3 regions of the Pseudomonas benzenivorans genome follow, and region 2 is predicted to be linked to each of the others. Evidence: predicted binding sites of a transcription regulator. Region 2 holds the regulator's gene; each other region holds the start of a gene.
The links. Region 2 encodes sigma-54, which starts transcription at its own class of promoters, with help from an activator protein. Its sites were predicted from a motif close to ANTGGCATNNANNTTGCTNT; they were not measured.
Positions count from the first base shown of each region.

Region 1: glnA (glutamate--ammonia ligase) is a predicted target of sigma-54. The motif match lies at 5,773-5,792, and genes of this name have one in related genera.
Region 3: KDW96_RS19390 (flagellar basal body rod protein FlgF) is a predicted target of sigma-54. The motif match lies at 2,136-2,155, and genes of this name have one in related genera.

Region 1 is NZ_CP073346.1:2,136,651-2,144,150, reverse strand. Features, by position in the region: gene ntrC (nitrogen regulation protein NR(I)) at 1-629, opposite strand, end outside; gene glnL (nitrogen regulation protein NR(II)) at 626-1,714, opposite strand; gene KDW96_RS10005 (DUF4124 domain-containing protein) at 1,910-2,524, opposite strand; gene KDW96_RS10000 (DUF4124 domain-containing protein) at 2,542-3,069, opposite strand; gene KDW96_RS09995 (IS1595 family transposase) at 3,168-4,130, opposite strand; gene glnA (glutamate--ammonia ligase) at 4,273-5,679, opposite strand; gene thiI (tRNA uracil 4-sulfurtransferase ThiI) at 6,007-7,461, shown strand.
Region 2 is NZ_CP073346.1:3,546,213-3,553,712, forward strand. Features, by position in the region: gene pmbA (metalloprotease PmbA) at 1-1,056, shown strand, start outside; gene KDW96_RS16595 (HPr family phosphocarrier protein) at 1,132-1,404, opposite strand; gene rapZ (RNase adapter RapZ) at 1,417-2,274, opposite strand; gene ptsN (PTS IIA-like nitrogen regulatory protein PtsN) at 2,286-2,750, opposite strand; gene hpf (ribosome hibernation-promoting factor, HPF/YfiA family) at 2,766-3,074, opposite strand; gene KDW96_RS16615 (RNA polymerase factor sigma-54) at 3,250-4,758, opposite strand; gene lptB (LPS export ABC transporter ATP-binding protein) at 4,892-5,617, opposite strand; gene lptA (lipopolysaccharide transport periplasmic protein LptA) at 5,620-6,162, opposite strand; gene lptC (LPS export ABC transporter periplasmic protein LptC) at 6,149-6,718, opposite strand; gene KDW96_RS16635 (KdsC family phosphatase) at 6,727-7,251, opposite strand; gene KDW96_RS16640 (KpsF/GutQ family sugar-phosphate isomerase) at 7,251-7,500, opposite strand, start outside.
Region 3 is NZ_CP073346.1:4,126,298-4,133,797, reverse strand. Features, by position in the region: gene flgH (flagellar basal body L-ring protein FlgH) at 1-459, opposite strand, end outside; gene flgG (flagellar basal-body rod protein FlgG) at 520-1,305, opposite strand; gene KDW96_RS19390 (flagellar basal body rod protein FlgF) at 1,352-2,089, opposite strand; gene KDW96_RS19385 (flagellar hook protein FlgE) at 2,302-3,729, opposite strand; gene flgD (flagellar hook assembly protein FlgD) at 3,774-4,439, opposite strand; gene flgC (flagellar basal body rod protein FlgC) at 4,461-4,904, opposite strand; gene flgB (flagellar basal body rod protein FlgB) at 4,919-5,326, opposite strand; gene cheR (protein-glutamate O-methyltransferase CheR) at 5,585-6,412, opposite strand; gene KDW96_RS19360 (chemotaxis protein CheV) at 6,458-7,390, opposite strand; gene flgA (flagellar basal body P-ring formation chaperone FlgA) at 7,468-7,500, shown strand, end outside.

The DNA.
Region 1 (7,500 bases), 1.4 Mb from region 2:
AGCTCGGACTCCATCAGGTCCTTGGGGATCGCCGCCATGTTCAGTGCGATGAACGGCGACGCAGCGCGCGGGCTGTGGCGGTGCAGGGCATGGGCGACCAGCTCCTTGCCGGTGCCGGACTCGCCGTTGATCAGCACGGTGATGTTGGAGTGGGAGAGGCGGCCGATGGCGCGAAACACCTCCTGCATGGCCGGCGCCTCGCCGATGATCTCCGGGGTGCGCGGTTGCTCGACCGGCGCCGCCAGGCCCAGTTGTTCCTGGGCGTGCTGGTTGGCCCGCTTGACCAGGGAGACCGCTTCGTCGACGTCGAACGGCTTGGGCAGGTACTCGAAGGCACCGCCCTGGTAGCTGGCCACCGCGCTGTCCAGGTCGGAATGGGCGGTCATGATGATCACCGGCAGGCGCGGGTGCAGTTCGCGGATGCGCGCCAGCAGGTCAAGGCCGCTGGCGCCCGGCATGCGAATGTCGGAGATGACCACGTCCGGTTGCTCGCGGCTCAGGCGGCCGAGCACGCCGTCGGCGCTGTCGAAGCTCTGGGTGGTCATGCCTTCCTGTTGCAGGGCTTTTTCCAGGACCCAGCGGATGGAGCGGTCGTCGTCGACGATCCAGACGGTTTCACTTCGGCTCATGCAGCAGGTGCTCCTTGTTCCAGCGGCAGGAAGATCGAGAACAGTGTATGGCCGGGGTGGCTTTCGCACTCGATCAGACCTTGATGCTGACTGATGATGTTCTGGGTGATGGCCAGGCCGAGGCCGGTGCCGTCGGCGCGGCCGCTGACCATCGGGTAGAAGATGGTCTCCTGCAGCTCCTGGGGGATGCCGGGGCCGTTGTCGATGATCTCGATGCGCGCCACCAGGCGGTGGCGGGTATGGCCGATGGTGAACTGGCGCAGGGTGCGGGTGCGCAGGGTGATGCGGCCCAGGCCCAGGCCGTGTTTCTGCCCGGCGATGGCCTGCATGGCGTTGCGCACGATATTGAGCACCGCCTGGATCATCTGCTCGCGGTCGATCAGCAGATCGGGAATGCTCGGGTCGTAGTCGCGCACCAGGATGATGCCGCCCTGGCTTTCCGCTTCGACCAGGCTGGCGACCCGCTCCAACACCTCGTGCACGTTGGTCGGCGCCAGGGAGGGCAGCTTGTTCGAGCCGAGCATGCGGTCGACCAGGTTCCGCAGGCGGTCGGCCTCCTCGATGATGACGTTGGTGTAGTCCTTGAGCTCCTCTTCCGGCAGCTCGCGGGCCAGCAACTGGGCGGCGCCGCGGATGCCACCGAGGGGGTTCTTGATCTCATGGGCCAGGCCGCGCACCAGCAGCTTGGTGGTTTCCTGCTTGGACAGCTGCGCCTCTTCCTTGGTGATCTTCAGCATGCGGTCGCGCGGGTGCACCTCCAGCAGCAGCAGGGTCGCGCCGCGGCTGAGGATGGGCGTCACCGCATAGTCGACTGTCAGGGTCTGGCCGGTCACCGCGGTCAGCACCGCTTCGCGCTTGTTGAACGGGTGCGCCTGTTCGACGGCCTGGCGCAGCGCGCTGAGGGCTTCCGCCGACTCGGTGAACAGTTCGCTGATGAATTGTCCGTGGCTGCGCTGGCCGCTGACGGCCAGGAGCATCTCCGCCGCCGGATTCATGTACTCGAGCCGCAGTTCGGCGTTGAGCAGCAGGGTGGCGGTGGTCAGGTTGTCGAGCAGCAGGCGGTGCAGTGCATCGTTGATAGTCATAGGCGAGGGCTTTCCGGCGATGGACAGGAAAATGCAAGAAGCAAACCAAAGCCCCGAAAAGACGCGCGCAGCGCGCGCAATCGACGCCGGCAGCCGTGTTTCGGCGCGTGGGCCCCGGCTGCGGGTGAACCAAAACAGGGAGAGTATAGAAAGCGGTGCACGCAACCGCACCAATGTGGTGCGGCTGCCGGGAGGTCAGATGAAGGGGATCAGCGGGATGTCTTTCTTTTCCGGCGGCTTGTCCTTAAGCGGGCACTCCGGGCGCACGCCGTAGTCGGCTTTCTTGCACGGCCGCACCATGCGCTTCTGCGCCAGGGAGATGCGCAGCATGTGGAGCGGCTGGCTCGGGGTGCGCTCCTGGGTGCGGCCCTGGGCGTCGACGATTTCCACCGCCAGCTGGTGGGTGCCGCGGTCGATATTCTCCAAGGGAAAGACCGGGCTGCGGCTGGCTTCGCCCAGGGGTTGACCGTCCAGCAGCAGGCGGTAGCCGTGGCCCGGGAGCAGCGCCGGGTCGCTGCTGGCGGTGACGATCAGGTTGCCGGCGCTGTCGCGGATGGTTGCGTCGGGTTGCGGCACGAGAATGCGCAGCAGCTGATAGGCCGGCGCCTGCGGCGCGCTGGGCTCGGGCGCCGGTGGTGCCGCGCGGGGTGGCGCGGGCATGCTGTTGGACGGTGCCAGCTCGATGCGCTGGGCGTTGCCGGTGCCGGGCTGGTCGGTGAAGACCCGGTTGCCGTCGGCGTCTATATAGGTGTACACCGCGGCCTGCAGCGGCAGGCAGAGCAGGCTCAGGCAGAACAGGGCGATCTGCATGCATTGGGGGTTGGTGGTCACGGCGCGCTCCGGGCCGGGCTGTTCACGCTGATGCGCTGTACGGTGAAGGTGACGGTGTCGCTCTGCTGGATGCGCTGGGTGCCATTGAGTACCTCGACCGCCAGGCTGTGCTCGCCGCGGGCGATATTGGTCAGCTGCAGCGAGGTGCCGTTGCTCGGTTGGCCGTAGGGCTGGCCATCGAGCAGCAGGCGCAGGCGGTGGGAGGAGGCCAGGGCCGGCTCCAGGCTGACGCCGACGCTGAAGGTGCCGTTGTTGGCGCGCAGTGCCGCGTCGTCGGGCAGGTCGGTCAATTGCAGGGTGCGGTAGGGCGCTTGCGGCTCGGCTGGCGAGCTGGACGCCGGCGGTGTGTTGGGGGCCTGCATCTGCACGGTGTTGGTCGGCGGCAACTCGACGCTTTGCGCGGCGCTGCCGTCCGGCGGTTGGTTGGTGAAGACCGTATTGCCCTGGGCATCGGTGTACTTGTAGATCTGCGCACTGGCCAGCAGTGGCAGGGACAGCAGCAGGCAGGTGAGCATCCGGCGCATGGCCAATCTCCCGGGTATCGTGCTGCTAAGCCTTGCACCGCTTGGGCGCCCTGGCAAGCGCGGCGCCGTCGAGCTGTGAATGTCGCCCATAAAAAAGGCTATGTACCAATAGCGTGTTGCAGGGTTCTGCCTACCGCCTCCTGAATGCAGTGAGCCGGCCGAATATTCCGCTGATAGCGCTCTAGCATGCGGCGCCAGCCCAGGTAATTCGGGAGGTAGCGGGTGGCCACGCCGTGAAAGCGGGTCATCCAGCTCTTCAAGCGGCTGTGGTAGGCGTTGACGTTCTGAATATGGAAAGCGCCTTGGCGCACTCGCTGGCCGGGGCGGGCATGCACGACCTGATGGGTGATGCCCTGTGCCCGGGCAAAGCTGGCATAGACTGCCGCCCCGTCACTGCAGAGCACGGCCTCCCGGTCGATCAGCGGCATCAACGCCTCTCGCACATGATTGGCATCGAGCTTGGCCAACTTGAAGTCAGCGGTGTGGCCCTCCCGGTCGCGCACCACCATCACCGGGATCTGGTCTTTACCCGTGCCGCGGGTCACGCTCACCCCACCTCGTTTACGGGGCGGCCGAGGCAACTGCCTCTGGCCCTTGAAGGACTCCAGAAAGAACGTCTCATCCACTTCGACAATCCCTGCCTCATGCGTGGCGTGATGCTCAGCCGCTGCAGCCAGGAAGCGGTGCCTCCAGAGGAAAGCGGTGTTTTTGCTGATGCCGCATGCCTGGGCCGCCTTGCGCACGCTAAGCCCGTCAATCAGTGCCTGGGCGTAGTCTTTCCAGCGTTCGGGGTAGTGCAGGCGGGCAAGGCCTGTTGCTGAGCGCGCGGTGCAAGTCCGTCGACAACTACGGCAACGATAGCGGCGCAGACTGCGCGACCAACCCCAGGGCGCAAGCTGATTCGCATTGGTCTGGCAATGCGGGCAACGCTGCAGCGCCGGCAGGCAATCGAGCACTTCTGTCGCCGGCGGGTTCCGCAGTGCCTGATGAAGCGTAGATTTCTGATGGGCGCTGAGTTGGCTCAGTTGAGCCAGCCAGTGGTGAAAGGCTTGAGTATCCATAATCGGCAGACCTCCTGATTGGAACTCTGCCGTTTAGATTAGTACTCGCAACACATCGTTGGTACATAGCCATAAAAAAGGCCCCGCCGGCAGAGCCGGGCGGGGCCTTTCGAGTCGCGCGCCTGGATGGCGCGCGGCCGGCTTAGACGCTGTAGTACAGGTCGTATTCCAGCGGGTGCACGAAGGTGCGCACCTTGATCTCTTCTTCGCTCTTCAGTTCGATGTAGGCATCGATGAAGTCGTCGGAGAACACGCCGCCCTTGGTCAGGAACGCGCGGCCCTTGTCCAGCTCTTCCAGGGCTTCCTTCAGGCTGCCGCATACCTGCGGGATCAGCTTGCCTTCTTCCGGCGGCAGGTCATACAGGTTCTTGTCCGCCGCGTCGCCGGGGTGGATCTTGTTCTGGATGCCGTCCAGGCCGGCCATCAGCAGGGCGGCGAAGCACAGGTACGGGTTGGCGGCCGGGTCCGGGAAGCGCGCCTCGATGCGGCGGGCCTTCGGGCTGGACACGTACGGGATGCGGATCGAGGCGGAGCGGTTGCGCGCCGAGTAGGCCAGCATGACCGGGGCTTCGAAGCCCGGGACCAGACGCTTGTAGGAGTTGGTCGCCGGGTTGGTGAAACCGTTCAGCGCCTTGCCGTGCTTGATGATGCCGCCGATGAAGTACAGGGCGGTGTCGGACAGGCCGGCATAGCCTTCGCCGGAGAAGGTGTTCTTGCCGTCCTTGGAGATCGACATGTGCACGTGCATGCCCGAGCCGTTGTCGCCGTACAGCGGCTTCGGCATGAAGGTAGCAGTCTTGCCATAGGCGTCGGCGACGTTGTGCACGCAGTACTTCAGGGTCTGAACTTCGTCAGCCTTGGCCACCAGGGTGTTGAACTTCACGCCGATTTCGTTCTGGCCGGCAGTGGCCACTTCGTGGTGATGCACTTCGACGACCAGGCCCATTTCTTCCATGGCATTACACATGGCGGTACGGATTTCGTGGTCGTGGTCGCACGGCGGAACCGGGAAGTAACCGCCCTTGACGGCCGGGCGGTGGCCCTTGTTGCCGCCTTCGACGTCCTGGTCGGTCATCCAGGAACCCTGCTCGGAGTAGATCTTGAACATCGAGCCGGAGATGTCGGACTTGAACTTCACTTCGTCGAAGATGAAGAACTCGGGCTCCGGGCCGACGAATACGGTGTCGCCGATGCCGGTGGTCTTGAGGAATTCCTCGGCGCGCTTGGCGATCGAGCGCGGGTCGCGGTCGTAGCCCTGCATGGTGCTCGGCTCGACGATGTCGCAGACGATGATCAGGGTCGGCTCTTCGGTGAAGGGATCCAGCACGGCGGTCTCGTCGACCGGCATCAGGATCATGTCGGAGGCTTCGATGCCTTTCCAGCCGTGGATGGAGGAGCCGTCGAACATCTTGCCGTGCTCGAAGAAGTCTTCGTCCAGGGCGTCGCGAGCCGGCATGGTGACGTGGTGCTGCTTGCCCTTGGTGTCGGTGAAGCGCAGGTCAACCCACTTCACGTCGTGTTCTTTAATCAGTTGAATCGACTTCGACATGCTGTCCTCCAGATGGATAAGGCTCAACTGTGAGCCCTCAATAGTTCGATGAAGCCCGGCGCGATAGTCCGCCAGGACAACCTGCCTCACAAGGGAGCAAATTGCATGCCAGTGCCCCGGAATGGGCTAAATGGCTCAATCTCAGGGGCGGCGCGGGCTGCGTGGCGATATTGCGTTGTTTTTCGCACCATAATGGGGCGGATAAATTCTGGCGTGCTCTGAATTGGTGCGCTGCATTTGCTGGGTGGGATTTTTGATCAAAGCTTGAACAATTTCCGCTATAATCCGCGCCCCTGTTTTTCGGCTGCCCCGGCACGCACTGTTTTCATGAAACTGATCGTTAAAGTTTTCCCCGAAATCACCATCAAGAGCCGCCCGGTGCGCAAGCATTTCATCCGGCAGTTGGCCAAGAACATCCGTACCGTGCTGCGCGATCTCGATCCGCAGCTGCAGGTCAGCGGTGTGTGGGACAACCTCGAGGTGGAAACCGCGATCAGTGAGCCGAAAGTGCTGCAGGAGATGATCGAGCGGCTGCGCTGCACCCCCGGCCTGATCCATTTCCTCGAAGTCCACGAGTACCCACTGGGCGACTTCGACGACGTGCTGGACAAGTGCAAGACCCATTTCGCCGGCCAGTTGCCGGGCAAGGTCTTCGCCGTGCGCTGCAAGCGCGGCGGCAAGCACAGCTTCACCTCGATGGACATCGAGCGCTACGTCGGCAGCCAGCTGCGCCAGCAATGCGGCGCCGCCGGCATCGACCTGAAGAAGCCCGAGGTCGAAGTGCGCATGGAGATTCGCGACCAGCGCCTGTTCATCGTCCATCGCCAGCACAACGGCCTGGGCGGCTATCCGCTGGGCTCGCTGGAGCAGACCCTGGTGCTGATGTCCGGCGGCTTCGACTCCACCGTCGCCGCCTACCAGATGATGCGCCGCGGCCTGGTCGCCCACTTCTGCTTCTTCAACCTCGGTGGCCGCGCCCACGAGCTGGGCGTGATGGAAGTGGCCCACTACCTGTGGCAGAAGTTCGGCCGTTCCCAGCGCGTGCTGTTCATCAGCGTGCCGTTCGAGGAAGTATTGGCCGAGATCCTCGGCAAGGTCGACAACAGCCAGATGGGCGTGATCCTCAAGCGCATGATGCTGCGCGCCTCCACGCGCATGGCCGAGCGTCTGCAGATCGATGCCCTGGTTACCGGCGAGGCGATTTCCCAGGTGTCCAGCCAGACCCTGCCGAACCTCTCGGTGATCGACTCGGCCACCGACAAGCTGGTGCTGCGGCCGCTGATCGCCAGCCACAAGCAGGACATCATCGACACCGCCTATGCCATCGGCACCGCCGAGTTCGCCAAGCACATGCCCGAATACTGCGGGGTGATTTCGGTCAACCCGACCACCAAGGCCAAGCCCGAGCGCATCGCCTACGAGGAATCGCACTTCGACATGGCGATTCTCGAGCGCGCCCTGGAGCGCGCCACCCTGCTGCCGATCGACAAGGTGATCGACGAGCTGGGCAAGGACGTGCAGGTCGAGGAGGTCGACGAGGCCCTGGCCGGCCATGTGGTGATCGACATCCGTCACCCCGACGCGGTCGACGACGAGCCGCTGGAACTGCCCGGCATCGAGGTTCAGGCGCTGCCTTTCTACGCCCTGAACAGCAAGTTCAAGGAGCTGGATGAGACCCGCCAGTACCTGCTGTATTGCGACAAGGGGGTGATGAGCCGCCTGCATGCCCACCATCTGTTGAGCGAGGGGCATGCCAATGTGCGCGTTTATCGTCCGACATAAGACCCCCGGGCTGAATGGCGGCAGCATCCGCCATCGCCC
Region 2 (7,500 bases):
GCCAAGCACGCCTCGGAAGACGAGTGCGCCGGGCTGGCCGATGCCGCGCTGATGGCTCGCGAGCTGCCCCAGCTGGACCTCTACCATGCCTGGGCGATCAGTCCCGAACAGGCCATCGAGCAGGCGCTTGCCTGCGAGGCGGCGGCCTTCGCCGCCGACAAGCGCATCAAGAACGCCGATGGCACTACCCTCAACACCCATCAGGGCTGTCGGGTGTATGGCAACAGTCACGGCTTCGTCGGTGGCTACGCCAGCACCCGGCACAGCCTGAGCTGCGTGATGATCGCCGAGGACGGCGGGCAGATGCAGCGCGACTACTGGTACGACGTCAATCGCCAGGGCGAGCTGCTGGCCGATGCCGCGGATATCGGCCGCCGTGCCGCGCAGCGGGCGGTCAGCCGCCTGGGCGCGCGGCCGGTGCCGACCTGCGAGGTGCCGGTGCTGTTTTCCGCCGAGTCGGCGACCGGCCTGTTCGGCCATTTCCTCGCGGCGATTTCCGGCGGCAACCTCTACCGCAACTCCTCCTTCCTCGAAGGCGCCTTGGGCCAGCAGCTGTTCCCCGAGTGGCTCAAGCTCGACGAGCGCCCGCACATCCCGCGCGCCCTGGGCAGTGCGGCGTTCGACGGTGACGGTCTGGCGACCTACGGCAAATCCTTCGTCGAGGGCGGCGAGCTGCTGTCCTATGTGCTGGGCACCTATTCCGGGCGCAAGCTGGGCATGCCCAGCACGGCCAATGCCGGTGGCGTACACAACCTGTTCGTCAGTCACGGCGACGAGGATCAGCAGGCGCTGCTCAAGCGCATGGGACGCGGCCTGCTGGTTACCGAGTTGATGGGCCACGGCCTCAATCTGGTCACCGGCGACTACTCGCGCGGCGCCGGCGGTTACTGGGTGGAGAATGGCGAGATTCAGTTCCCGGTGCAGGAGGTGACCATCGCCGGCAACCTGCGCGACATGTTCAGGCAGATCGTCGCGGTGGGTAACGACCTGGAGTTGCGCAGCAATATCCGCACCGGCTCGGTGCTGATCGAGCGGATGACGGTCGCCGGCAGCTGACGCTTCGGTACGGTTGCACAACGATAAAGGGGGCTGTCCGCCGCGACGGACAGCCCCCTTTATATGGGCGGAAGGTTATTCGCCTTCGTCGAAGTAGTTGTTGATCAGCGCGACCAGCGCCTCGAGCGCGTCGCGGTCCTGCTCGCCTTCGGTGTGCAGGTGGATCGGTGTGCCCTTGCCGGCGGCCAGCATCATCACCGCCATGATGCTCTTGCCGTCCACCAGGCTTTCCGGCGCGCGACCGACCTTGACCTTGCAGGGGTAACGCCCGGCCACGCCGACAAACTTGGCCGCTGCGCGCGCGTGCAGGCCCAGCTTGTTGATGATGGTGATTTCGCAGGAGGGCATCGCGGCGGTTCCTTAGCTGAGGTCGCGGTGGCGAACCTGGACGTTCTTCAGGATGGGTTTCAGGGTTTCGCCAAGGCGGTTGGCCAGGTACACCGAGCGGTGATGGCCGCCGGTGCAGCCGACCGCGACCGTCACGTAGGCCCGATTGCTGGCGGCGAAGCGCGGCAGCCATTTGTTCAGGTAGGCGAGGATGTCCTGGTACATCTCCTCGACATCGGCTTGCGCGGACAGGTACTCGACGACCGGCTGATCGAGCCCGGAGTAGTCGCGCAGGTCCGGCTTCCAGTACGGATTGGGCAGGCAGCGCACGTCGAAGACCAGGTCGGCATCCACCGGCATGCCGCGTTTGAAGCCGAATGACTCGACCAGGAAGGCGGTGCCCGGCTCCGGCTGATTGAGCAGGCGCAGCTTGAGCATGTCGCGCAGCTGGTAGAGGTTGAGGTGGGTGGTGTCGATCTTCAGGTCGGCCAGGTCGATGATCGGCCCGAGCAGCTGGGTCTCGTCGGCAATGGCTTCGGCCAGCGAGCGGGTCTCGCTGGTCAGCGGGTGGCGTCGACGGGTCTCGGAGAAGCGCTTGAGCAGGGTTTCCTCGTCGGCATCCAGGTAGAGCACGTTGCACTGGATGTGCCGGGCGCGCACTTCGTCGAGCAGTTCGGGAAAACGCTTGAGCTGGCTGGGCAGGTTGCGTGCGTCGATGGAGACCGCCACCTGGGGGTGCAGCAGCTCGGTATGCAACAGGGCGCGCTCCGCCAGCTCCGGCAGCAGGCCGGCGGGCAGGTTGTCGATGCAGTAGAAGCCGTTGTCCTCGAGCACATCGAGGGCGGTGCTTTTGCCGGAGCCGGAGCGACCGCTGACGATGATCAAGCGCATGGGGCTAAGTCCTAACGGCTGTTTTGCACGTCCACCACGACCTGGTACAGGGACTCGCTGCTTTGCGCCTGGCGCAGGCGTTCGCGCACGTCGCTGCGGTCAAGCATGCTGGCGATCTGGCGTAGCAGTTCCAGGTGCTCGTCGGTCGCCGCCTCGGGTACCAGCAGGACGAACAACAGGTCGACCGGGGCACCGTCGATGGCGTCGAAGTCGACTGCTGCATCCAGCCGCAGCAGGGCGCTGATCGGGGCGCTGCAGCCGGGTAGGCGGCAGTGCGGAATGGCGATGCCGTTGCCGAAACCGGTGGAGCCGAGCTTTTCGCGGGCGATCAGGCTCTCGAAAATGTCCTGTCCATCCAGGTCGGGCAGCTCGCGCGCCACCAGGTTGGCAATCTGTTCGAGTACGCGTTTCTTACTGCCGCCCGGCACGTTCACCAGGGAACGGCCGGGGGTCAGGATATTTTCAAGTCGGATCATAGGAGGTGAGCGAGGTCAGCGGGCCATGGCGCCCTGCTGGCGTTCGAGCTGCTTTTCCTTGTGCTTGATGAGTTGTCGGTCGAGTTTGTCGGTGAGCAGGTCGATGGCTGCGTACATGTCGTCGTGTTCGGCGTTGGCGACCACTTCGCCGCCGGCGATGTGCAAGGTCGCTTCGATTTTCTGCTTGAGCTTCTCGACCTCCATGGTGACCTGCACATTGGTGATCTTGTCGAAGTGGCGCTCCAGTCGATTGAGTTTCTCGTCGATGTAGTCGCGTAGGGCGTCGGTCACATCCAGTTGATGTCCACTGATGTTGACTTGCATACCGCTTTCTCCTTGTTGCCGTGTGTAAGAGGCAGGCTGTGGAGCCTGCCGCGGGAACACCTTGGCGTGGAAGACTGTGGCACTTCGCTCCCCTCGCGAGCCGGTTTGGCCGCGCGTGGACATGGAGCGAGCGGTGCTCTGTTGTGTGTTGACCTGTCTTCCGTTGAGTGCCGCCTTACATCAACCGCTTGCGCTCACTGGAGGGCGCTATACCGAGGGATTCACGGTATTTGGCGACCGTGCGGCGGGCCACTTGAATGCCCTGTGCCTCCAGTAAACCAGCGATCTTGCTGTCACTCAACGGCTTTTTTGCATTTTCCGCGGCCACCAGTTTCTTGATGATCGCGCGGATGGCGGTCGAGGAGCATTCGCCGCCTTCGGCGGTGCTGACGTGGCTGGAGAAGAAGTACTTCAGCTCGTAGATGCCTCGCGGGGTATGCATGAACTTCTGCGTGGTGACCCGCGAGATGGTCGATTCGTGCATGCCGACCGCTTCGGCGATGTCGTGCAGCACCAGCGGCTTCATCGCCTCGTCGCCGTAGTCGAGGAAGCCGCGCTGATGCTCGACGATCTGGGTGGCGACCTTCATCAGGGTCTCGTTGCGGCTCTGCAGGCTCTTGATGAACCAGCGGGCTTCCTGCAGCTGATTGCGCATGAAGGTGTTGTCGGCGCTGGAGTCGGCGCGCTTGACGAAGCCGGCATACTGCGGATTGACCCGCAGGCGGGGCATGGCTTCCTGGTTGAGTTCGACCAGCCAGCGCTCGTTGTGCTTGCGCACGATGACGTCCGGCACCACGTACTCCGGCTCCCCCGACTGGATCTGCGAGCCGGGTCGCGGGTTGAGGCTCTGGATCAGCTCGATGACCTGGCGCAGCTCGTCTTCCTTGAGCTTCATGCGCCGCATCAGCTGGCTGTAGTCGCGGTTGCCCAGCAGGTCGAGGTAGTCGCCGGCCAGGCGCTGGGCTTCGGCCAGCCAGGGCGTCTTGGCGGGCAGTTGGCGCAGCTGCAACAGCAGGCACTCGCGCAGGTCGCGGGCGGCGATGCCGGCCGGCTCGAACTGCTGGATGCGGTGCAGTACCGCCTCCACTTCGTCGAGCTCGATGTCCAGTTCCGGGTCGAAGGCCTCGAGCACTTCCTCGAGACTCTCCTGCAGGTAGCCCTGCTCGTTGATGCAGTCGATCAGGGTGACGGCGATCAGGCGATCCTTGTCCGACATCGGCGCCAGATTGAGCTGCCAGAGCAGGTGGCTTTGCAGGCTCTCGCCGCTGGAGGTGCGGGTGGTGAAGTCCCACTCGTCGTCGTCGTTGCTCGGCAGGCTGCTGGCGCTGGTCTGGTAGACGTCTTCCCAGGCGGTGTCGACCGGCAGCTCGTTGGGGATGCGCTCGTTCCACTCGCCATCTTCCAGGTTGTCCACCGTCTGCGAGGTTTCCTGGTAGCTGGTCTCCTGGTAGGGCTCTTCCTGCTTGGTGGCCGGGGTGGGGGTGTCGGCGCCATCGGCCATGGGGTCGGAGTTGTCGAAGTCGTCGCCGTCTTCCTGGCGCTCAAGCATCGGGTTGGACTCCAAGGCCTCCTGGATCTCCTGTTGCAGATCCAGGGTGGACAGTTGAAGTAGGCGAATGGCCTGTTGCAGCTGCGGGGTCATCGTCAGCTGCTGGCCCATCTTCAGGACTAGCGATGGTTTCATTGCAGACCTTTTATACCGGCGTCTGTGCGCGATCCACTACAGGGCGCCGTGGCGCCACTAGGAAGCAAATTATATGCCCGACCCCGAGTGTTTTGCCTAGCTCTTGCTGCAGTTCGGCGGTGAAAAGCCGCAGCTAGAGGCGGAACTCGTGGCCCAGGTAAACCTCTTTGACCATCTGGTTGGCCAGGATGGCGGCGGCATCGCCTTCGGCGATCAGTTGGCCGTCGCTGACGATGTACGCCGTTTCGCAGATGTCCAGGGTTTCGCGCACGTTGTGATCGGTGATCAGCACGCCGATGCCCTTGGCCTTGAGGTGATGGATGATCTGCTTGATGTCGCCGACCGATATCGGGTCGACCCCGGCAAAGGGCTCGTCGAGCAGAATGAACTTGGGCGAGGTGGCCAGCGCGCGGGCGATCTCCACGCGGCGCCGTTCACCGCCGGACAGGCTCATGCCGAGGTTGTCGCGGATATGGCTGATGTGGAACTCCTGCAGCAGGTTCTCCAGCTCGTCACGACGCGCGGCGCGGTCCAGCTCCTTGCGGGTCTCGAGGATGGCCATGATGTTGTCGGCCACGCTGAGCTTGCGGAAGATCGAGGCTTCCTGGGGCAGGTAGCCGATGCCGGCGCGAGCGCGGCCATGCATGGGCTGGTGGCTGACGTCGTGGTCGTCGATCAGCACGCGGCCCTGGTCGGCCCGTACCAGGCCGACGATCATGTAGAAACAGGTGGTCTTGCCGGCACCGTTGGGGCCGAGCAGGCCGACGATCTGCCCGCTGTCGATGCTCAGGCTGACGTCGCGGACGACCTGGCGGCCCTTGTAGCTCTTGGCCAGGTGTTGGGCTTTCAGAGTGGCCATTGCTACTGCGCCTGCTGGTCGGCTGGTTTGTTCTTCGGCTGGATCACCATGTCGATGCGCGGGCGCGGCGTGGACACCTTGGTGCCGGTGGCGCGCCCGGCGTTGACGATCTGGCGCTGGGTGTCATAGACGATTTTCTCGCCTTCGAAGGTGTTGCCTTCCTGAATCACCTTGGCCTGGTCGATCAGTACGATGCGCTCGCTGGCGGCGAAATACTGGATGGTCAGGCCGTAGGCCTTGACGATCTGCTTGTCGGCCGCCGGCTTCTGCTCGTAGTAGGCGGGCTTGCCGACGGACGTGAAGATCTCGATATCGCCCTGGGCGTTCTGGGTGATGGTCACGGTGTCGCCGGTGATCTTCAGCGTGCCCTGAGTGATGATGACGTCGCCGCGATAGACGGCCACGCCTTGCTTGTCGTCCAGCTCGGCGCTGTCGGCTTGCACGCGGATGGGCTGGTCACGGTCGGATGGCAGCGCCCAGGCGCAGGCGCTTCCGAGCGCGGCGCTCAAACTGAGTAGAAGGGGGAGGGTTTTAACGAACCTCATGCTGGCCTCTTACGTTGGACAGCAGGAGCATCCTGCCGTCATTCAAGTACGCTTTCATTCCTTGCGCCGTGGTCACCCCGTTCGCCGCATCGATTCTAACGGCTTGCTGGGTCTGCGCATATTCCTTCTCGGGGAACAGTGTCAGGCGGCTGGTGGTGAGAATCGTGGGGCGGCCCTTGGCGTCGGTACGATCGACCCGCACCTGGTCGATCAGTTCGACCTCCTTGCCTTCGGGGGCCACCTCGCCCCGGGCGCTGCGAATCTTCCAAGGGTAAGCGCTGCCGCGGTACAGGTGCATGTTCGGCTCGGTCAGCAGGGTGATGTCGCTGGCCTGGACGTGCTCCAGCTTGCTGGCCGTCATCTCGTAGTGCAGTTTGCCGTCGGCCTGATACTGCACGGTGTTGGCATTGACCACGTAGAAGTCGATGGCGTTTGGCGTGCCCACCGCCGCCGGCCTGTCCGAGAAGCTGTCGGGGTTGATATTCCAGTACCCGACGGCGGCCAGCAGGGCGGCGGCGAGGGTGAACAGGACCGGTGTCAGCAGTTTACGCAGCATAGTGAGCTCTACAGGTAGGCGGCTTGGGCGGCGTCGAGACTGCCCTGGGCGCGCATGATCAGCTCGCAGAATTCGCGGGCCGCGCCTTCACCGCCGCGGGCCTGGGTCACCCCGTGGGCGTGCTGGCGGACGAAGCTGTCGGCGCTGGCGACGGCCATGCCCAGGCCGACTCGGCGTATTACCGGTAGGTCCGGCAGGTCGTCGCCGAGGTAGGCGACCTGTTCATAGCTTAGGCCGAGTTCGCCGAGAAGCTCGTCGAGCACCGCCAGTTTGTCCTCGCGGCCCTGGTACAGGTGCTGGATGCCGAGGTTCTGCGCGCGGCGCTCGACCACCGGGGTCGTGCGCCCAGTGATGATGGCGGTGCGCACGCCCGAGGCGATCAGCATCTTGATGCCGTGGCCGTCCAGGGTGTTGAACGTCTTGAACTCGCTGCCGTCGACCAGGAAGTACAGCTTGCCGTCGGTGAGTACGCCGTCGACGTCGAAGATGGCCAGTTTGACCGCGCGGGCGCGGTTCTGCAGTTCGGGATTCATTACATCACTCCTGCGCGCAGCAAATCGTGCATGTTCAGCGCGCCGATCGGCCGGTCGGCTTCGTCGACCACCACCAGGGCATTGATCTTGTGGTCTTCCATGATCTTCAGTGCTTCGGCGGCGAGCATTTCGGCGCGGGCGGTCTTGCCGTGCACAGTCATCACCTCGTCGATCCGCGCCTGACGCACGTCGAGGCCGCGATCCAGGGTGCGGCGCAGGTCGCCGTCGGTGAAGATGCCGGCGAGGCGG
Region 3 (7,500 bases), 580 kb from region 2:
CGAGCCGGACAGGCTGTTGCCCTGGGCCGCCTTGCTGTCGCCCTTGGTGTCACGGTTGGCGCCGTACTCGGCACTCAGGCCCAGGTCCTCGGCGCCGAGCGGGTTGAGGATGTTGCCCGAGCCCGGGTTGCGCATCGATACGCCGCCGCCGAACAGCGAGGTCAGGCCGATACTGGCGCTGCTGTCCTTGCCGATCTGCGAGCCGGCATTCTTGCTGGCCTGGGTGCGTTCGTTGAGGCTGATGGTGATGATGTCGCCGACACGGAAGGCCTTGCGGTCGCCGTACAGGTTGTTCTCGAAACCGGCCTGGTAGATCGAACCGTTGTTCTGCGCCGCCGGCAGCGGCGTGCGCGGCAGCACCGGCGCGTAGTAGGGATCGTCCGGCTTTGGCGGTGGCGACACGCAGCCGCTCAGGGCCGCCACCACGAGCATCGAGAGCACAATATTCAGCCGGTTCATAACCACTACCTCACGGCGTTGCATAGTGAGCCGGGGCCGGACCGAAGCCCTGCCCAAGCCTTAAAGATTCTGAGAGACGAAGGACAGCATCTGGTCGGCGGTGGAGATGACCTTGGAGTTCATCTCGTAGGCGCGCTGGGTGGTGATCATGTTCACCAGCTCCTCGACCACGCTGACGTTGGAGTTTTCCAGGGTGTTCTGCAGGGTCGTGCCCAGGCCGTTGAGACCCGGCGTGCCGACCTGCGGGGCGCCACTGGAGGCGGTCTCCAGGAACAGGTTGCTGCCGATTGCCTCCAGGCCCGCCGGGTTGATGAAGTCGGCGGTCTGCAGGTTGCCGACGATCTGCGGCTGCGGGTTGCCGGCGGTAGTCACCGACACGGTGCCGTCCTCGCCCACGGTGAAGGTCTTGACCTCGTTGGGCAGCACGATGGCCGGCTCCAGGGCAAAGCCATTGGAGGTGACCAACTGACCATCGGAGTTCAGGTGGAAGCTGCCGTCGCGGGTATAGCCCACGGTGCCGTCGGGCATCAGCACCTGGAAGAAACCACGGCCATTGATGGCCATGTCCAGTGGCTGCTCGGTGGTCTGCAGGCTGCCCGCGGTGAAGATCTTCTGCGTGCCGACCACCCGCACACCGGTACCCAGCTGCAGACCGGAGGGCAGCTGGCTGTCCTGGCTGGACTGGCCACCCGGCTGACGCCGCACCTGATAGAGGAGGTCTTCGAACTCGGCCCGATCGCGCTTGAAGCCGGTAGTCGAAACGTTGGCCAGGTTGTTGGAAATGGTGGTCAGGTTCATGTCCTGGGCGGACAGACCGGTTTTGCTGACCCACAGTGCCGGAAGCATATCGATTCTCCTCGGGTGCCGTTTTCACGGCGCCGCGTGCTGGTAATTAGCTAATCTGCAAAACCCGCGCCATGGCCGAGGCATTGTCCTCGGCGGTGCGCATCATCTTCACTTGCAGTTCGAACTGGCGGGACAGGGAGAGCATCGCGGTCATCTCCTCGACGGCATTGACGTTACTCGACTCGAGAAAGCCCGAAGTCACCCGTACCGCGGCATCGGCCAGGGGCTGTGGGCCGTCGAAGCGCATCAGGCCGTCTTCGCCCTTGCTCATCTGCTTGAGGTCGGGGTTGACCAGTTTCAGACGGTCGACCTCCGCCAGCACGTTTGGCGCCTCGCCGAGGGCGCGGATGCTGATGGTGCCGTCCTGACCGATTTCGATTTTCTGCTCCGGCGGCACGGCGATCGGCCCGGCATTGCCCAGCACCGGCAACCCGCTGCCGGTGCGCAACATGCCCAGGGCATCGATGTTCAGGCTGGCGGTGCGCACATACGCCTCACTGCCGTCGGCCGCCTGCACGGCCAGCCAGCCCTCCCCGCCAACCGCCACGTCCAGGTCGCGCCCCGTCTCCTGCAGAGCGCCAGGGGTGAAGTCGGTACCGGGACGCTCGCTCATGGCGTAGACCCGCGCCGGAAAAGTGTCGCCGAACACCGGCATCGAACGCGCCTGCTCGAAGTCACGGCGAAAGCCGGTGGTGGAGATGTTCGCCAGATTGTTGGCGTGGGCACGCAGGGCCAGGGTGTTGTTCTGGGCGCCGGTCATGGCGACATACAGCATCTTGTCCATGTTTCCTCCGAGGTGGGCTTGCCGCCCGCTGCTCTATACAGAGACTTCAGCAAGCAACGTGCCACACTCGAATAAAAACACTAAGACACTGAATTTTATGGTTTTTTATAAACGAAAAAGGCTCCTGAAGGAGCCTTGCAAACTGGGTTCGGCGAGTTATTGCCGCCAGCGGCAAGTGCTAGTTGCCCGGCTGGCGGCGTGACGGCCGCTCATCAACGGAGATTGATGATGGTCTGGGTCACCGCGCTTTCGGTTTCGATGGTCTTGGCATTGGCCTGGTAGTTGCGCTGAGCGACGATCAGGTTGACCAGCTGATCGGACAGCTCGACGTTGGAATCCTCCAGCGCACCGGACTGCAGGGCACCGAGGGTACCGCTGCGCGGCGTACCGATTACCGGTTCACCCGACTGGAAGGACTGCGCCCAGGCCGTCTTGCCGACCGGCGTCAGGCCTTGCATGTTGGCGAAACTGGCAAGCACCACCTGGCCCTGTATCCGTGATTGGCCATTGGTGTAGCGAGCGAAAATAACCCCTGCATCATCGATTTCCAGCCCCGCCAACTGACCCGTGGTGTAGCCATCCTGGCTGACACTGGTGACCGCGAAGGCGTTATTAGCCTGAGTAGTGCCACGAAGATCGATCTCGACTCCGCCAGTGTTTGCAACCGCACCATTGGGCGACCATACCGGCGGGTTCGAATTATCGGCGGCGGCAGGCACCCAACCATTGAGGGTAAATCGTCCGGTGGCCGGATCTACCGCAAAGTCCGCTGTGCCATTGGCGTCGTAATCGCCAGATGCAAGGCTGGCGATATCCAGTTGACCGCTGGTGGTAAACCCGACGGACATCGAATAGGGCTCGGTGGAGGTGGGGTCGGCCGGGTTGCGCCCACCGATCAATACGTTCATCTGCCACTGGTTGGCGCCAGTCTTGACGAAGTATTGCGTCAGCACATGGGCGTTGCCCTGGGTGTCATAGACGTTGGTCGAAGTCGAAGAATTGTATGTGGTCGGATCGGCCGGATCGAAGGTGGCATTCGCCGCCGCCCTGGCCCCCGCGAGTTCCCCCGGCGTCGGGTTTGTCGGATCCGCAGCGCCGGCGATCGAGGCGTCGTAGGCGCCCTGCCAGGACGACGGCACCTTGTTGCTGGAGTTCAGGTTCAGTTGCTGTCTCATCGCTGCCGTCGCTCGCGGCGACTGACTGGCCGAGTCGACGCGAAGATCACTGACGACACCGCTCTGCAGGTTGCCGTTGGCATCCACCGGATAGCCCTGCAGACGATGGTGGAAGTTGTTCTCGATGTAGCCCTCTCGATCCGTACCAAAATAGCCGGCTCGCGTGTAACTGATTTCGCCGTTGTTGCTGGTCCGGAAGAATCCGTTTCCGTTGATGGCTAGATCCAACGGGTTCTGCGTGTAGTTGACGTTCCCCTGTTTGAATAGCTGTGAAACTCCCCCAAGCAACACCCCACTGCCAGTCGGATTAGAGCCGCTCCCCTGCACCGACGCAGCATAAACATCGGCGAACTCAGCACGCGACTGCTTGAAACCAGCCGTACCGGCATTGGCAATGTTGTTACCGGTGACATTGAGATCGCTGGTTGCGGCACGCAAGCCGCTTAGCCCGATATTGAACGCCATGGAAGTCTCCTTTGCCGGTCCGGCCGGCGATTTAAGCCTGTGGGTTACTGACCGATGACCTGCACCTGGGACAGCGGCACGCTGCCGAGCCCGGCCAGGTTGAGCGTCAACTCGCTGCCGCCCAGGGTGACGCTGTCGACGTTGGCCGGCAGCAGGGTGTACAGCCCCTTGGTCTCACCGTCATAAGTCGCCTGCGCCTCGAATTTGTAGCTGCCGGGCGGCAATGGGTTGCCGCTCGAATCCTTGCCGTCCCAGATAAAGCTGACGTTGCCGGCAGCCTGCTCGCCCAGGTTGATTCGGCTCACCGCCGTGCCCGCCTTGTCGTAGACGTTGACGTAGACGTTGCTGCTGGTGGTCGGCAGCACCAGACTGGCCTTGAAGCTCTCGCTGGTATCGACCACCGCCTTGTCGGTCGGCACTATGACCTTGCGCCCTACCAGCGAAGACGCCTGCAGCGCTTGGGACGACTGGTAGCCGGACAGCAGCGAACTCATGCTGCTGTTGAGCTTCTCCACCCCTTCCACCGTGCTGAACTGGGCCAACTGGGCAATGAACTCGCCGTTGCCCTGGGGCTCCAGCGGGTTCTGGTTGTTCAGCTGGGCCACCAGCAGGTTGAGGAATTCGTTCTTGCCGAGCTCCTTCTTCTGGCCGACCTCCTGGTTGATCTGGTACTGGTCGAGTGCGGAACTGACACCACTGACGCTGCTCATCCTTTAATCCTCGCTGGTGGCCTACTGACCCAGGGTCAGCACGCGCTGCATCATTTGCTTGGCGGTGTTCATCATTTCCACGTTGGTCTGGAAGGCGCGACTGGCAGAAATCATGTCGGCCATTTCCTCGACCACGTTGACATTGGGGTAGTACACGTAGCCGTTTTCATCGGCAGCCGGATGGGTCGGCTCGTAGCGCGGCGTCAGTTCACCCTGGTCCTCGACGATGCCCAGCACCTGGACCCCCGCACCGGCCTGATCCTGCTCGGCGAACAGCGAACCGCGGTCGCCGTCCAGCGATTGCTGGAACATGGTGGCGAACACTGGGTGGCGCGCCCGATAGGTCTGATCGACGCTCGACGACACCGTTTCGGCGTTGGCGATGTTGCTGGAGATGGTGTTCAAGCGAGTGCTCTGGGCACTCATGCCGGTACCGGCGATATTGAAGACACTGGCGAGTGACATGGCATCGTTCTCCTTTAATCGCCGCGCAGGGCGCTGACCAGCCCTTTGAACTTGCTGTTGAGGAAGGTGAAGCTGGCCTGGAAGTTCACCGCGTTTTCCGCGTAGTTGGACTGCTCGACCTGCAGGTCGACGGTGTTCTGGTCGATCGAGGCCTGGAAGGGCGTGCGGTAGGCCAGTTCGGCCCCGCCGATGGCCATACCTTCGGCGGCGATATGCCGGCTGTCGGTACGCTTCAGGCCGACCGCATCACGCTGGGTCTTGGCACTCTGTTCGGCCAGCACCGAGGCGAAGTCCAGGTCGCGCGCCTTGTAGTTGGGCGTATCGGCGTTGGCCATGTTGTTGGCCAGCACCTCGGCGCGCTGGCCGCGAAAGCCCAGTGCCTGTTCATGGATGCCAAGTGCGCGGTCGAAACTGATGCTCATGATCGGGAACCCTTGCCGTTAGGCCTGCCTGTTTTCCGTGCAAGACATACAGCAAGGTGTGTGCCAATTAATTTAATCTTTATTTTTCAATAACTTACGATTAAAAAAGATACGCTTGCCGGCCTGAGCGGCAAGGCATTTCCGCCCACTGGCAAGCAAAGCGGCAATCCAATAGACCGGTTGCCGCCGGCCAGAACGAAAAACGGGAGGCCATTGGCCTCCCGTTCTGCTTGAGTCGACGCTCGCGAAGCTGGCGACTCACTTCACCTTGTAGATGATGCCCGGACTGCACTGGACCATCTGATAACGCTCAGGCAAGCCATTGAGCGCCTCGGATGCGCCGAGAAACAGATAGCCGCCGGGCTTCAACATGGCATGGATGCGCGTCAGGATGTCCTTCTTCACCTCGGCCGAGAAGTAGATCAGCACGTTGCGGCAGAACACCACGTCGAACTTGCCGAGGCTGGCGTAACTGTCCAGCAGGTTCAGCGGGCGAAACTCGACACGACCCTTGATCGCCGGCTTGACCACCCAACGCCCCGGCCCTTTCGGGTCGAAGTAGCGCTGCAGACGCTCCTGAGAGAGGCCACGCCCCATCGCCAGGCTGTCGTATTCGCCGGACTTGCAGTTGGCCAACATCGACGGCGACAGGTCGGTGGCAACAATCTGCACACCGGCCTTGAGCTGACCGAGATTGGTCTTTTCGAACTCATCGATGCTCATCGACAGGGAGTAGGGCTCCTGACCGGAAGAGCAGGCGGCCGACCAGATCCGCAGACGCTGACCGGGACTGGCTTTGATCAGCTCGGGCAGCACCCGGTTCTTCAGCACTTCGAACGGGTAGGTATCGCGGAACCACAGGGTTTCGTTGGTGGTCATGGCATCCACCACCTGCTCGCGCAAACCACTGCGCGGCTGGCTTTGCATGCGCTGCACCAACTCACCCAGGCTCTTGATGGCATGCTGGTCCATCAGTTTGTTCAACCGGCTGGACACCAGGTACTGCTTGTTGCTGCCCAGCAGAATGCCGCAGGCTTTTTCCAGGAACACCCGGAACTGCTCGAAATCCAAATTACCTGAAGACACTCGCGAGGCCTCGCCGATCATAGTGTTGTGCCAAAAGACGCGCCCTCAGCCCCCGTCCACCACATTGATGCGCTCAACCACCCGCGACGCCAGGTCATCAGGGCGGAACTTGGCCAGAAAATCATCGGCCCCCACCTTCTTCACCATGGCTTGGTTGAACACCCCAGAGAGCGAAGTATGCAGGATGATGTGCAGTTTCTGCATGCGCGGATCCGCACGAATCTCCGCGGTCAGCGTATAGCCGTCCATTTCCGGCATCTCGATGTCGGAGATCAGCATGAGAAATTCATCAGCCGGGTTCTTACCCTCCTCGACCATCGCCTTCAGATAGTCCAGCGCCTGGCGACCATCGTTCAACGCCACCACCTCGACCCCGACGGTCTGCAGGCAACGGGTGACCTGCTTGCGTGCCACCGAGGAGTCGTCGCAGGTCAGCACCCGCTTGGTCATCGCCTTGGCCTGCACCTGCTGGTTCAACACCCCGTCCGAGATGACCTCGGACGTGGGCGCCACTTCGGCGAGAATCTTTTCCACGTCGATGATTTCCACCAGCTGCTGATCCAGATGGGTCACCGCCGTGAGGTAGTGATCGCGACCCGCACCCTTGGGTGGCGGATGGATCCCTTCCCAGTTCATGTTGACGATGCGTTCCACCGAGTGAACCAGAAAGCCCTGAACCTTGGTGTTGTATTCAGTGATGATGACGAAGCTGTTCTCCAGGCTTCTCAGCGGGGCCTTACCGGTCGCCATGGAAAGGTCGAGAATGGGGATGGTGCCGCCTCGAATACTGGCGACCCCACGCACCACCGGGCTGGACTTCGGCATGATGGTGAGCTTGGGGCACTGCAGCACCTCCTTCACCTTGAATACGTTGATCCCGTAAAGCTGGCTGCCGTTGAGACGAAACAGCAGCAACTCCAAACGATTCTGTCCTACCAGTTGAGTTCGCTGGTTTACCGAATCCAATACACCGGCCATGCCCAAACTCCTTTGGTTTGAGTAGCGAACATTGTGCTCAGCGTAGCAGGCGGCACGGGCCTTGCTTTTTACTCAGCATGAACGCAAAAACGACGATTTTTCGGCACGCT